Regions from separate parts of the Bacillus sp. LQ16 genome, predicted to be linked through region 1. Evidence: predicted binding sites of a transcription regulator. Region 1 holds the regulator's gene; the other holds the start of a gene.
What was found. The regulator NrdR, encoded in region 1, represses ribonucleotide reductase genes. The targets are predictions, from matches to a motif close to AACACNATATATNGTGTT.
Positions count from the first base shown of each region.

Region 2: a site for NrdR is predicted at 3,602-3,619, ahead of AC3EMB_RS17575 (anaerobic ribonucleoside triphosphate reductase). Genes of this name have one in related genera too.

Region 1 covers NZ_CM173491.1:4,460,670-4,466,341, reverse strand. The annotation lists gene AC3EMB_RS22550 (glyceraldehyde-3-phosphate dehydrogenase) at 1-575, shown strand, start outside; gene speD (adenosylmethionine decarboxylase) at 966-1,349, shown strand; gene nrdR (transcriptional regulator NrdR) at 1,633-2,094, shown strand; gene AC3EMB_RS22535 (replication initiation and membrane attachment family protein) at 2,247-3,656, shown strand; gene dnaI (primosomal protein DnaI) at 3,690-4,628, shown strand; gene AC3EMB_RS22525 (DUF4177 domain-containing protein) at 4,660-4,857, opposite strand; gene ytxC (putative sporulation protein YtxC) at 5,094-5,672, shown strand, end outside.
Region 2 covers NZ_CM173491.1:3,517,892-3,523,563, forward strand. The annotation lists gene AC3EMB_RS17560 (S1C family serine protease) at 1-354, opposite strand, end outside; gene AC3EMB_RS17565 (response regulator transcription factor) at 558-1,235, opposite strand; gene nrdG (anaerobic ribonucleoside-triphosphate reductase activating protein) at 1,254-1,706, opposite strand; gene AC3EMB_RS17575 (anaerobic ribonucleoside triphosphate reductase) at 1,703-3,559, opposite strand; gene plsY (glycerol-3-phosphate 1-O-acyltransferase PlsY) at 3,785-4,381, shown strand; gene AC3EMB_RS17585 (HesB/YadR/YfhF family protein) at 4,489-4,779, shown strand; gene AC3EMB_RS17590 (acyl-CoA thioesterase) at 4,806-5,225, opposite strand; gene AC3EMB_RS17595 (glycoside hydrolase family 18 protein) at 5,335-5,672, shown strand, end outside.

The DNA of each region.
Region 1 (5,672 bases):
CAACAAACTGTTTAGCGCCTGTTGTGAAGGTGTTAGATGAGCAGTTTGGAATTGAAAACGGTTTAATGACGACAGTTCACGCTTATACAAATGACCAAAAAAATATTGATAACCCACATAAAGATTTAAGAAGAGCACGTGCTTGCGGACAATCAATCATTCCGACAACGACAGGTGCTGCGAAAGCGCTAGCAAAAGTTCTTCCGCACTTAAACGGAAAACTTCATGGTATGGCACTTCGTGTACCAACACCAAACGTGTCTCTTGTTGACTTAGTAGTAGATGTAAAACGCGATGTGACAGTTGAAGCTATTAATGATGCATTCAAAACTGTTGCAAACGGTGCGTTAAAAGGTATTGTAGAATTCAGCGAAGAGCCTTTAGTATCTATCGACTTTAATACAAATACACATTCAGCTATTATCGATGGTTTATCTACAATGGTAATGGGTGATCGTAAAGTGAAAGTACTTGCTTGGTATGATAACGAGTGGGGCTACTCTCGTCGTGTTGTAGATCTTGTAACGTTAGTTGTTGAAGAGTTAGCGAAACAAGAAAATGTGCAACACATTTAAGTGAATAAGGGAGGAGAGGGCAAGGCAATATTTGCCCTCTTTTTTTATTTTTTTCTGAAAAGGAAAAAAATTATATAAGTATATTTTAAAAAGTGGACATACCACGAAACGTTGTGATTACTGCATTTGTGAATCGTTTATTTTTTTTAGGGAAAAGTAAAGAGGAAAATATGACAGAAAATCGAAAAAACTGTTGTTGCAAAATGAAAATAAACAAAGTATACTAACACTCGTAAACTTAAGAGCTGAGGTACGTAGTCACTACTTAAAGGGTTAGGACCTCTCTGGACTAACTTTCCCCCGTGGTAGTGGAGCAAGCCAAATTGCAAATTAGTTTTCAATTCGAACAGTTAGAATAAATTTACAAGGGGGAACTGTAGAATGGATACTATGGATACGATGGGTCGTCACGTGATTGCTGAACTTTGGGATTGCGATTTCGACAAGCTTAATGACATGCCGTATATTGAACAATTATTTGTGGATGCAGCACTAAGAGCTGGTGCTGAAGTGCGTGAGGTTGCTTTCCATAAATTTGCACCACAAGGTGTAAGTGGAGTAGTAATTATCTCAGAATCACATTTAACAATTCATAGCTTTCCGGAGCACGGTTACGCAAGTATTGATGTTTATACTTGTGGGGATCGTATTGATCCAAATGTTGCTGCAGAATATATTGCAGAAGGTTTAAACGCGAAAACGCGTGAGAGCATCGAGCTTCCTCGAGGCACTGGTAGCTTCGAAATTAAGCAGAGAGAAACAAAAGCTCTTTAAAAAAGAACATAATTGATTTAAAATGTAAAGAGGTGTATAATGCACCTCTTTTTTAGTTTATAAAAAAGGAAAAATATAACGTACTCGTTAGTTGAATACATTGGACTCTTGCAAATGAGGTAGTGCCTTATATACCATCTTATTTTTAAGTATGAGATGATAAAGTGATGCGCTGAAACTTAAAGTGGTAAGAGAGTTAGAATGAGTTATATAATATTGTATATATATTTTAGGTGAATTGAGTAGAGAAAAATAAAGAGTATAGTGTAAAGGAGTGAATGAATTGCGTTGTCCATCCTGTTCTCATAATGGTACAAGAGTGTTAGATTCGCGTCCGGTAGACGAGGGGCGCTCTATTCGAAGAAGAAGAGAGTGTGAAAGTTGTTTAAGTCGCTTTACGACCTTTGAAAGGGTAGAAGAGTCACCTCTTATCGTTGTTAAAAAAGAAGGCACACGAGAAGAGTTTAATAAAGAAAAGATTTTACGCGGTTTAATTAAAGCGTGTGAAAAAAGACCAGTATCTTTAAGACAATTAGAAGAAGTAACACAAAGCGTGGAACGTGAACTGCGTAATTTAGGTATATCAGAAGTGAAAAGTGATATGATTGGTGAAATTGTTATGGAAGAACTTCGCGATATTGATGATGTTGCTTATGTACGTTTTGCTTCTGTATATCGTCAATTTAAAGATTTAAATGTATTTATTGAAGAATTAAAAGATATACTGCAAAAAGAAAGAGAGTAGAAGTTGTATTTTATTCTCTTTACATACCGTAAGTAATAGGATAAGAGAGCTAGAAGCGAAAGCTAATAGCTCTTTTTCACTAAGAATTTATATAATGAAGATAGAAGGAATGAAGTAGAGGATAGATTGGATGAGAGAAAGGAAAAGCAAGAATGGAAAAACAGTCATGGATGGAGCTATTGCCGATTGATCGTTATAAAGTAAGTGCGAAAGGGCTACTGCATAATTACGACCGAAAAGTATTGACGATGTTGTATCAGCCGTTAATAGGTAGTAGAGCTTTTAGCTTATACATGACACTATGGGGGGAGCTAGAGCAAGATCGTGTATTTGGAAAAGAGAATACACATCATTCCCTTATGGTGACTATGCAAATGCAACTTCCTGAAATATATGAGGAACGAGTAAAGTTAGAGGCAATTGGGCTTTTGAAGGTATATATTAAGAAAGAAAAAGATATTCGAATGTTCATATATGAGTTGCAACCACCTTTATCTCCGAAGCAGTTTTTTGATGATATTGTTTTAAGTATCTTTTTATACAATCGATTGAGTCGGACAAAATATAATCAAGTAAAGCAATATTTCTTAGAAGAAGAATTTGATTTTGCTTCTTATGAAAATGTTACGCGCTCTTTCAATGATGTGTTTGGTTCGTTTAATCCAGGACAGCTTGAGCATGCGCAAGAAGACCTTCGTATTCCAAAAACGACAACTATGCCAAGTAACGAGAAGGGAGACGCTCCGAAAGTTTGGAATGATTTCTTTGATTTCTCTTTATTTGTAGATGGATTGTCCGCTCTTGTTCCTAAAAAGGCGATTACAGATCAAGTAAGAGACTGCGTTATAACACTTGCTTACGTGTATGGTGTAGATGTGTTATCGATGCAAAATATCGTTCTTGGTGCGGTGACAGAGATGCAAACAATTGATATGGAAAGGCTTAGAAAAGGAGCGCGCGATTGGTATCAATTTGAAAATGGTCAAGCATTACCGGTACTAAGTGAAAGAGTACAGCCTCATGCTGCACGTACGATGAAAGAGAAAGAGCCTTCATCACAAGAGGAGATGTTAATAAAGCAGCTAGAGGAAATCTCGCCAAAACAACTATTGAAAGAGATTTCTGGTGGTGCAGAGGCAACGAAAGCGGACTTGCAAATCGTTGAAGATGTCATGATTAATCAAAAATTGACACCAGGAGTTGTGAATGTACTTATTTATTACGTTATGCTACGCTCAGATATGAAACTTGCGAAAACGTATGTCGAGAAGATTGCTGGGCATTGGGCACGTAAAAAGGTCGGTACAGTAGCGGACGCGATGGCGTTAGCGAAAGAAGAGAACCGTCAATATCAAGAGTGGGCTGAGACGAAGAAAAAAGGCCGTACGGCGAAGAAAACGGTACGAAAAGAAATGGTGCCAGATTGGCTTAAGGAAGAAGAGCCGAAAGAACAAGAGAAAGAAACGGCGAAGAAAGATGTAAGTGTAGAAAAAGATGCAAGTACGCTAGAAGATGAACGAAAACGATTAGAAGAAGTGTTAAAAAAATATAAGCGTGATTAATAGAAGAGAATGAACGCTCTTTGAGGTGAGAAAATGGAGCATATTCAAAATTCATTTACAAAATTAATGGAAAATGAAAACTTTAAAAATAGATATGAAGTATTAAAGGCAGAAGTAATGGCGCATCCGCGTGTGAAAGAATTTATAGACGAACATAAAGGTGAAGTAACGACTTCTATGATTGAGCGCAGTCTTGTGAAGTTATATGAATATATTGGACAAAGTGTAGGTTGCGTAGATTGCCCGGATTTAGGTGCATGTAAAAATATGCTGCAAGGGTATGAGCCAAAGCTTGTTATTCAAGGGAAAATGATTGATATTCAATACGATCGCTGCGTTAGAAAAGTAGCATATGACGAGAGAAAGAAATATGAAAAACTCGTTCAAAGTGTATATATGCCAACGGATATTTTACAGGCAACTATGGAAAACTTAGACCCTTCTGATTTAAATGCACGTATCGATGCAATTGGCGCAGCGAATGAATTTTTAAGTACATATGAACCAGGTAAAAAAGCACAAGGTTTATATTTGTACGGTAAATTTGGTGTAGGAAAAACGTACCTTTTAGGAGCAATTGCGAACGAGCTTGCTCGAAAGAAAATAAGTTCGATGCTCGTATACTTCCCGGAATTTTTACGTGAAATTAAAAGTTCGATTCAAGATAATTCGATTGGCGAAAAGATTGATGCGGTTAAACGCGTACAAGTTTTAATGTTAGATGATATCGGGGCAGAAGCGATGTCGAGCTTTGTGCGTGACGATGTGCTTGGTGCAATCTTGCAATTCCGTATGTTAGAAAACTTACCGACGTTCTTTACGTCTAATTTTGATTTTAAACAATTGGAACATCATTTAACGTATACACAACGTGGTGAGGCTGAAGAAATGAAGGCAGCACGTATTATGGAACGAATTAAATATTTAGCCAAACCAATTCCAATTGGTGGGAAAAACCGTCGTCATAAGTAAAAGAGCAAGCTGAGAAGCTTGCTCTTTTGTATTATAGTGATATTTTCTTTTCAAATATGAGATCGAAATATTCAGGTTGTCCAGAACTGCCAATCGTAGGGGCAACAATCTGTACGAACCTCCAGTCATCTCTAGCATGTTCTTGAATAATTTCTTGGTAGTCTTCAGCTAGTTTTGAGCGAGTGAGCCCCCAATGAAATTCGACTCTTACGAATTTATATTCAAACATTCAGATACCTCCCTTTAGTAATAAGTAAAGTATACAATAAAAAAATTCATAGTAGCTTGTATCATTTTTTTCTTCCTCCCTTAATATATATAAAATTAGCAAGCCATATTGAGTGGATTTTCTAACGATAGGAAATGTAATTCTACTAAGAGTGAACTTCACGCGGGACGGACTCTTATAGGATTTGTAACGTATAGATACAGTCCTTTAGAGCAGGGATAAAAGGGGGGACAAAAGTGATTGAAATTTGCTTCGAAGAAAAAAATGATGCTATGCACGTATATAGACAATTGCTGAAAAGAGCGGAAGTATTATATAAGGAAACGAGTGTGTATTTACAGGAACAAAAAGTGGTGATTCACATACCAGTACGTGAATCAAATTATATTGAAAAGATCTTATTGCCGGTAATGGTGTATTTTATTGTGAATGTGAAACAAAATGAGTGGATTTATACGATCTTAAAAGAAAAGTTTTTTTATGAAGAACAAGAAGAGTGTCATCAAATATTGCACATGGCACATGAGATTTTAAAGGGAAGAAGAAAAGGGGTAGCTCAGGATTTAACGCGTAACGCATTTGAGTCATATATTAAGTCTTCTTTAAATAATTGGCTTTGTGATCCGCTCTCATTCTCGTTTTCATCATATATCCGTTTTCGTCTTCGTACATATAGGGAAATGGTGGCTAAACTTGCGGAAGTGGCAATTGATGAATATAAGATGGAGCAAGAATACCAAATGTTCATTGAGACGCTTCGGCAACAAGTAAGTAGCCGTAAATCACGCTTGTCCTGCGTGCATCTTATTTTTGAT
Region 2 (5,672 bases), 940 kb from region 1:
TTCTTGACCTGTCGGTTGCATTGCAAATGGATCAACACTTTGCTGCATATTAATAACACCTACAACAACGTCTTTCGCTCCTTCAATCATACCAGGTAAATCAGTTTCATTTTTCGCTTTATTTACAACAGGAACTACAGTACCTTCTACTTTTGAATCCGAACTAAATGATGATACTGGTGCTCCATTATTTTGAGCCCATGGCATATATGGTGCTGCAAAACTAATCGAAACCGCTCCGACTACAGCTCCCACTAAACCTGTGAAGAAATAGCCTTTTTTACTACCTGATTTTCTCACTTCTCTCGTTTCACTATGCTCTTCATTTAAATTTGGTCCGTCGTAATATCCCATGTTTTATTTCCCCTCTCTGGTGAATTCGTATTTTCAGTATAGTCACGTTTTGTGTCCTTCTTGTGAACTCATCGTGAAATCCAATTAAAAAAATACTCCTATCTAACATTGTAGACAAGAAAAGTATTTTTTGTACATTCTACCTTCAAAAGAGAGTATAAAATTGCCATTTCCCTAGGCTAAATTACACAAATCGTTCTAGATTATTCTTCAAATTTATAACCAACTCGAATAACAGTACCGATATGCTTCGCTTTATCTCCTAGCTTATTTCGAAGTTTTTTAATATGGGTATCAACCGTTCGGTCATCACCGTAATAGTCATATCCCCATAACTGGTCTAATAAATGTTGACGTGATAACACAATTCCTTTGTTCTCCATTAAATACACAAGAAGTTCAAATTCTTTATGTGTCAATATAATTTCTTCTCCATCTACTAAAACAGTTCTAGATAGACGATTCACTTCTATTCCAGCTAAAGACATAGCATTTTCTTCCGCTACTCCTACCGCACCATCCGCACGTTTCAATAACGTCTTTGCACGAGCTACTAATACTTTCGGGCTAAATGGTTTCGTTACATACTCGTCTGCACCTAATTCGAAACCTAGCAATGTATCATCCTCATCCGAACGTGCTGTCAACATAATAATTGGTACTGCTGATTCTTTTCTAATTCTTCTACAAACAGACCATCCATCTATTTCCGGTAACATAATATCTAACATAATTAAATCAATTTCATGCTCTGCAAATAACTCTAACGCTTTTTTTCCATCTTCTGCTTCGATTACTTCAAAGCCTTCATTACGAAAATAATCACTAACAATTTCACGTAATCTTCTTTCATCTTCAACAAGCAATACTGTTTTGTTCATATAATCTATCCCGCCTTTTTACTCTTTCAATCGAATAATACGTTGATTGGAGCTTCCGCGAAATGGAAGTGTTAAATCTTTTTCCTCAATTTCAAACCTTCCATCGACTAAAACATCCCCATAATGTAACAACTCTATCATATCATTATTTTGAGAACTCTGTATCTCTTCTAACGTATAACCTGTATACATCCATAGGTTTTTTTTCAAATCTTTCACGATTTTTGCTACCTTTTTCACTTCAGCAGCTTGAAAAAATGGATCTCCACCTGAAAATGTTACATCAGTTAATGGATTACTTGCAATCTCTTTCACAATTTCTTCTACTGTCATTTCCATTCCGTTGCAAATATTCCACGATTTCGGATTGTGGCAACCAACGCAACGATGCGGACAGCCCGCAAAAAACACGACTGTCCGCAATCCTTCTCCATCTACTACACTATCATGAATAATATTCATCACTTTCATTTATGTTTCACCCGATCTATCTCTTCACTACGTTTCGCACTATTCCACTTTGACATATCTCCTACAAGATAGCCTGTTATACGGCGAATTCTTTCTATATTAGCCTCATCTTCATTCCCGCAACTTGGACATTCATTCCCAATAACCCCGTGATAACTACAGCACTTACAACGGTCAACAGGATGATTAATTGAACCGTATCCAACGCCATGTTCTGCCATAGCTTGTACAATTTGTTTTAATGCCTTTTTGTTATGCATTGCTGCTCCGTCTAGTTCAATATACGTAATGTGTCCCCCGTTACATAGAGCATGGAACGGACCTTCTAAACGGATTTTATTTATCGCTTGAATGTTATAATAAACTGGAATATGGAATGAATTCGTATAGTAATTATGGTTCGTTATACCGCTAATCACGCCAAATTCTTCTCTATCTTTTTTCACAAACTTCCCTGATAATCCTTCTGCTGGAGTTGCAATTACTGAGAAATTCAGTTGATGTTCTTCTGTCGCTTTATCCATTCTATCTCTCATAAAGGAAATAATTTCGTACCCAAGTTTCCATGATTCTTCATCTTCCCCATGATGCTTTCCTGTTAAGGCTACTAAACATTCCGCAAGACCGATAAAACCAACACTTAACGTCCCTTGTTTTAAAATCGAGGCTACGGAGTCTTCAGGATGCAATGTTTCTCCACCACGCCATACACCTTGTGAATATAAAAACTGAAAATCTCTTGCTCGCTTCGTACATTGATACGCAAATCTTTCTAATAGCTGCTTAATTCCTAAATCTAAATAGTAGTTTAGCGCTTCAAAAAATGCTTCTTTTGAACCACTAATTAACGCTAATTTCACTAAATTGATAGACGTAAATGATAAATTCCCTCTACCAATCGCTGTTTCTTCTCCATGTATATTAGACATAACACGGGTACGACATCCCATGTAACATACTTCACTTTCTGGTCTTCCATCATAATGCACTGCATTAAACGGAGCATCTAAAAATGAAAAGTTAGGGAATAATCGCTCTGCAGTTGTCTCTAATGCTAATTCAAATAAATCGTAATTCGGATCACTTTCTTCAAAATTCACACCTTTTTTCATCTTGAAAATTTGAATCGGAAAAATTGGTGTCTCTCCTTTACCAAGTCCAGCTTGTGTTGCTTTTAATAGTTGTTTAATTAACATTCTTCCTTCTTTTGATGTATCTGTTCCGTAATTAATAGAAATAAACGGTACTTGTCCTCCGCCCCTACTATGCATACTATTCGAATTATGAACGAAAGCCTCACACGCTTGATACGTATCATTTTCCGTTTCTTTCCATGCAAATTCTTCTATTTGTTCTTTCGTAAGCGGATATGATTGTAATCGTTTTTTATGTCTCTCAATTGTTTTTCGTACATAAGGTGCTAAATCAATATCAAAGAGTGCAAACGATTGACCGCCATGCTGCATATTTTGATTCGCTTGAAAAATAATAGACGAAAGAGCCAATGCACTTTTAATGTCTTGTGGTTGTCTCATATGTCCATGTCCAGTATGAAAACCGTTAGCAAGCATTTGCGCTAACGGAATTTGCGAACAAGTCGTCGTTCCTGTCGCATAAAAATCTAAATCATGTGGATATAATATATTTTCATTTATCGCTTTTTTCACTTGATCTGACAATAAATTCTCAACAGCATAATATTTTGCACTCTCAGATGCGAACGTTCCCATTACACCCATTGGAGAGCGGCCGTCTACATTTGCATTTTCTTGCATTAAATCTTGTTCATTGCCGTGGACTATCGTCTCGAACACTTTCATTAATTCTTCTCCACGTGTATTATTTTGTAACATTTATAACCCTCCACCAATATGTTGTTGTCTTTTGATTAAAATGTTACTACATATAGTCTTGCTGTTTCTGTGAGAAATGTAACATTACTGTGAAATTTTTTTCACGAAATAATGAATTTTTCATTTACAAAAAAGAAATGTGCTCTTTACAAATGTATGGTACAATATACGGGAAAAACTCTTTTTACCCTTTATCAACACATTTGAATAAAGGAGACTGAACTTATGGTTACTACATATCTTTTATTTATCGTTGCCTACTTGCTTGGCTCGATTCCATTTGCACTAGTTGTTGGAAAAATTGGCTACGGAATCGATATTCGTGAGCACGGGAGCGGTAATCTAGGCGGAACAAACACATTCCGTACATTAGGGAAAAAAGCAGGTTTTACCGTTACAATTGCTGACATTTTAAAAGGGACATTAGCAACAAGTCTACCAATGATTTTCGGATTAGATATTCACCCACTATGGTTCGGGTTAGCGGCTGTTCTTGGACATGTCTACCCGATCTTCGCGAAATTCCGTGGTGGTAAAGCAGTTGCAACTTCTGCTGGGGTGCTATTATGCTATTCACCAGTTGTTTTTGCAATATTGGCTGTTGTATTTTTCACCCTTTTATTTACAACAAGATACGTATCACTTTCTTCTATGGTAACAGCAGTTGTTGCTGTTATTGCATCCATTGTTAGCGGGGATAAAATCTTCATTATTGCGATGTGTTTATTAGCAGGTATGGTTATTTATAAACACCGTGCAAATATCGGACGAATTATAAATAAAACTGAACCAAAAGCAAACTTTTCAAAAAAGCAAAAATAAGATCGTAACCCACATAACGCAAAAAGAAAACGTGAAGCATATTAATAGCGTCTTTTTGCGTTATTTTTTATACTAAAGAAAAGCAACATAATTTGGAGGAACTATACATGAATCTTTCCGTAACAAAAGAAGCAGCACAATGGTATAAAAATGAATTAAACTTACAATCAAATGAAACACTACGCTTTTTCGTACAATACGGTGGTTGCAGTACTGTGCAAAAAGGACTTTCTTTAGGTATTCGTAAAGATGATCCTGCACATCCTGCTGTTCAAATTCAAGAAGAAGGTATTAACTTCTTTATTGAAGGCGATGATGAATGGTTCTTCGATGGACATAATTTATCTGTTACACTTAACGAAGGTGACGACTTCCCACAATTTAATTATGAAAAATAAAAAAACGTGGCTTCTGCCACGCTTTTTTATTTTTTCTTAATTTCCTCATATTTCGCATACCACTCAGGATATAACTTTTTAAATGATACAGGGCGGAACCCTTCTTTTTTCGCACAAATATTCGTCGTACTTGCAGTAATACAAAGTTCACCATCACCATTATATATTTCATATCCATATACAACGCGAAGTGGGCTCACAGTATCTACCCATGTTTTTACGATTGCTTTTTCTCCGTAACGCATCGCTTTACGGTATGAAATTTGTAAATCTAACACAGGAGAAATAATTCCTTCTTTCTCCATTTCAACATATGAAAAACCTAAATCTTGTATAAGTTTCGTGCGACCTAACTCAAGCCACACTAAGTAGTTTGAATGGTAAACAACACCCATTTGATCTGTTTCCGCATAACGGATTTCAACTTCATGTTCTGCTACAAACATATGTATTCGCCTTCTTTCACTTCTGCTACCTTGCATACATTTAATCATAATACAGTGACATCAAAAATAAAATAAAAATAGTGAATCTTTTCCCGAAAGGAGCCAGCATATGATTCAAATTGTAACTGTTCGTAGTGGTGATAGCGTATATAGCTTGGCATCAAAATATGGATCAACACCTGACGAAATAGTAAAAGACAATGGATTAAATCCAGCTGAAACACTCGTTGTTGGTCAGGCACTTATCGTTAATACGAAAGGGAATAATTATTATGTACAGCCTGGTGACAGCCTATATCGAATTTCTCAAACATATAATGTCCCCCTCGCTAGTTTAGCTAAAGTGAATAATTTATCTTTAAAATCTATTCTCCATGTCGGACAACAATTATACGTACCAAAAGGTACAAAACGAGCTGTAGAATCCATCGCTTATTTACAACCTTC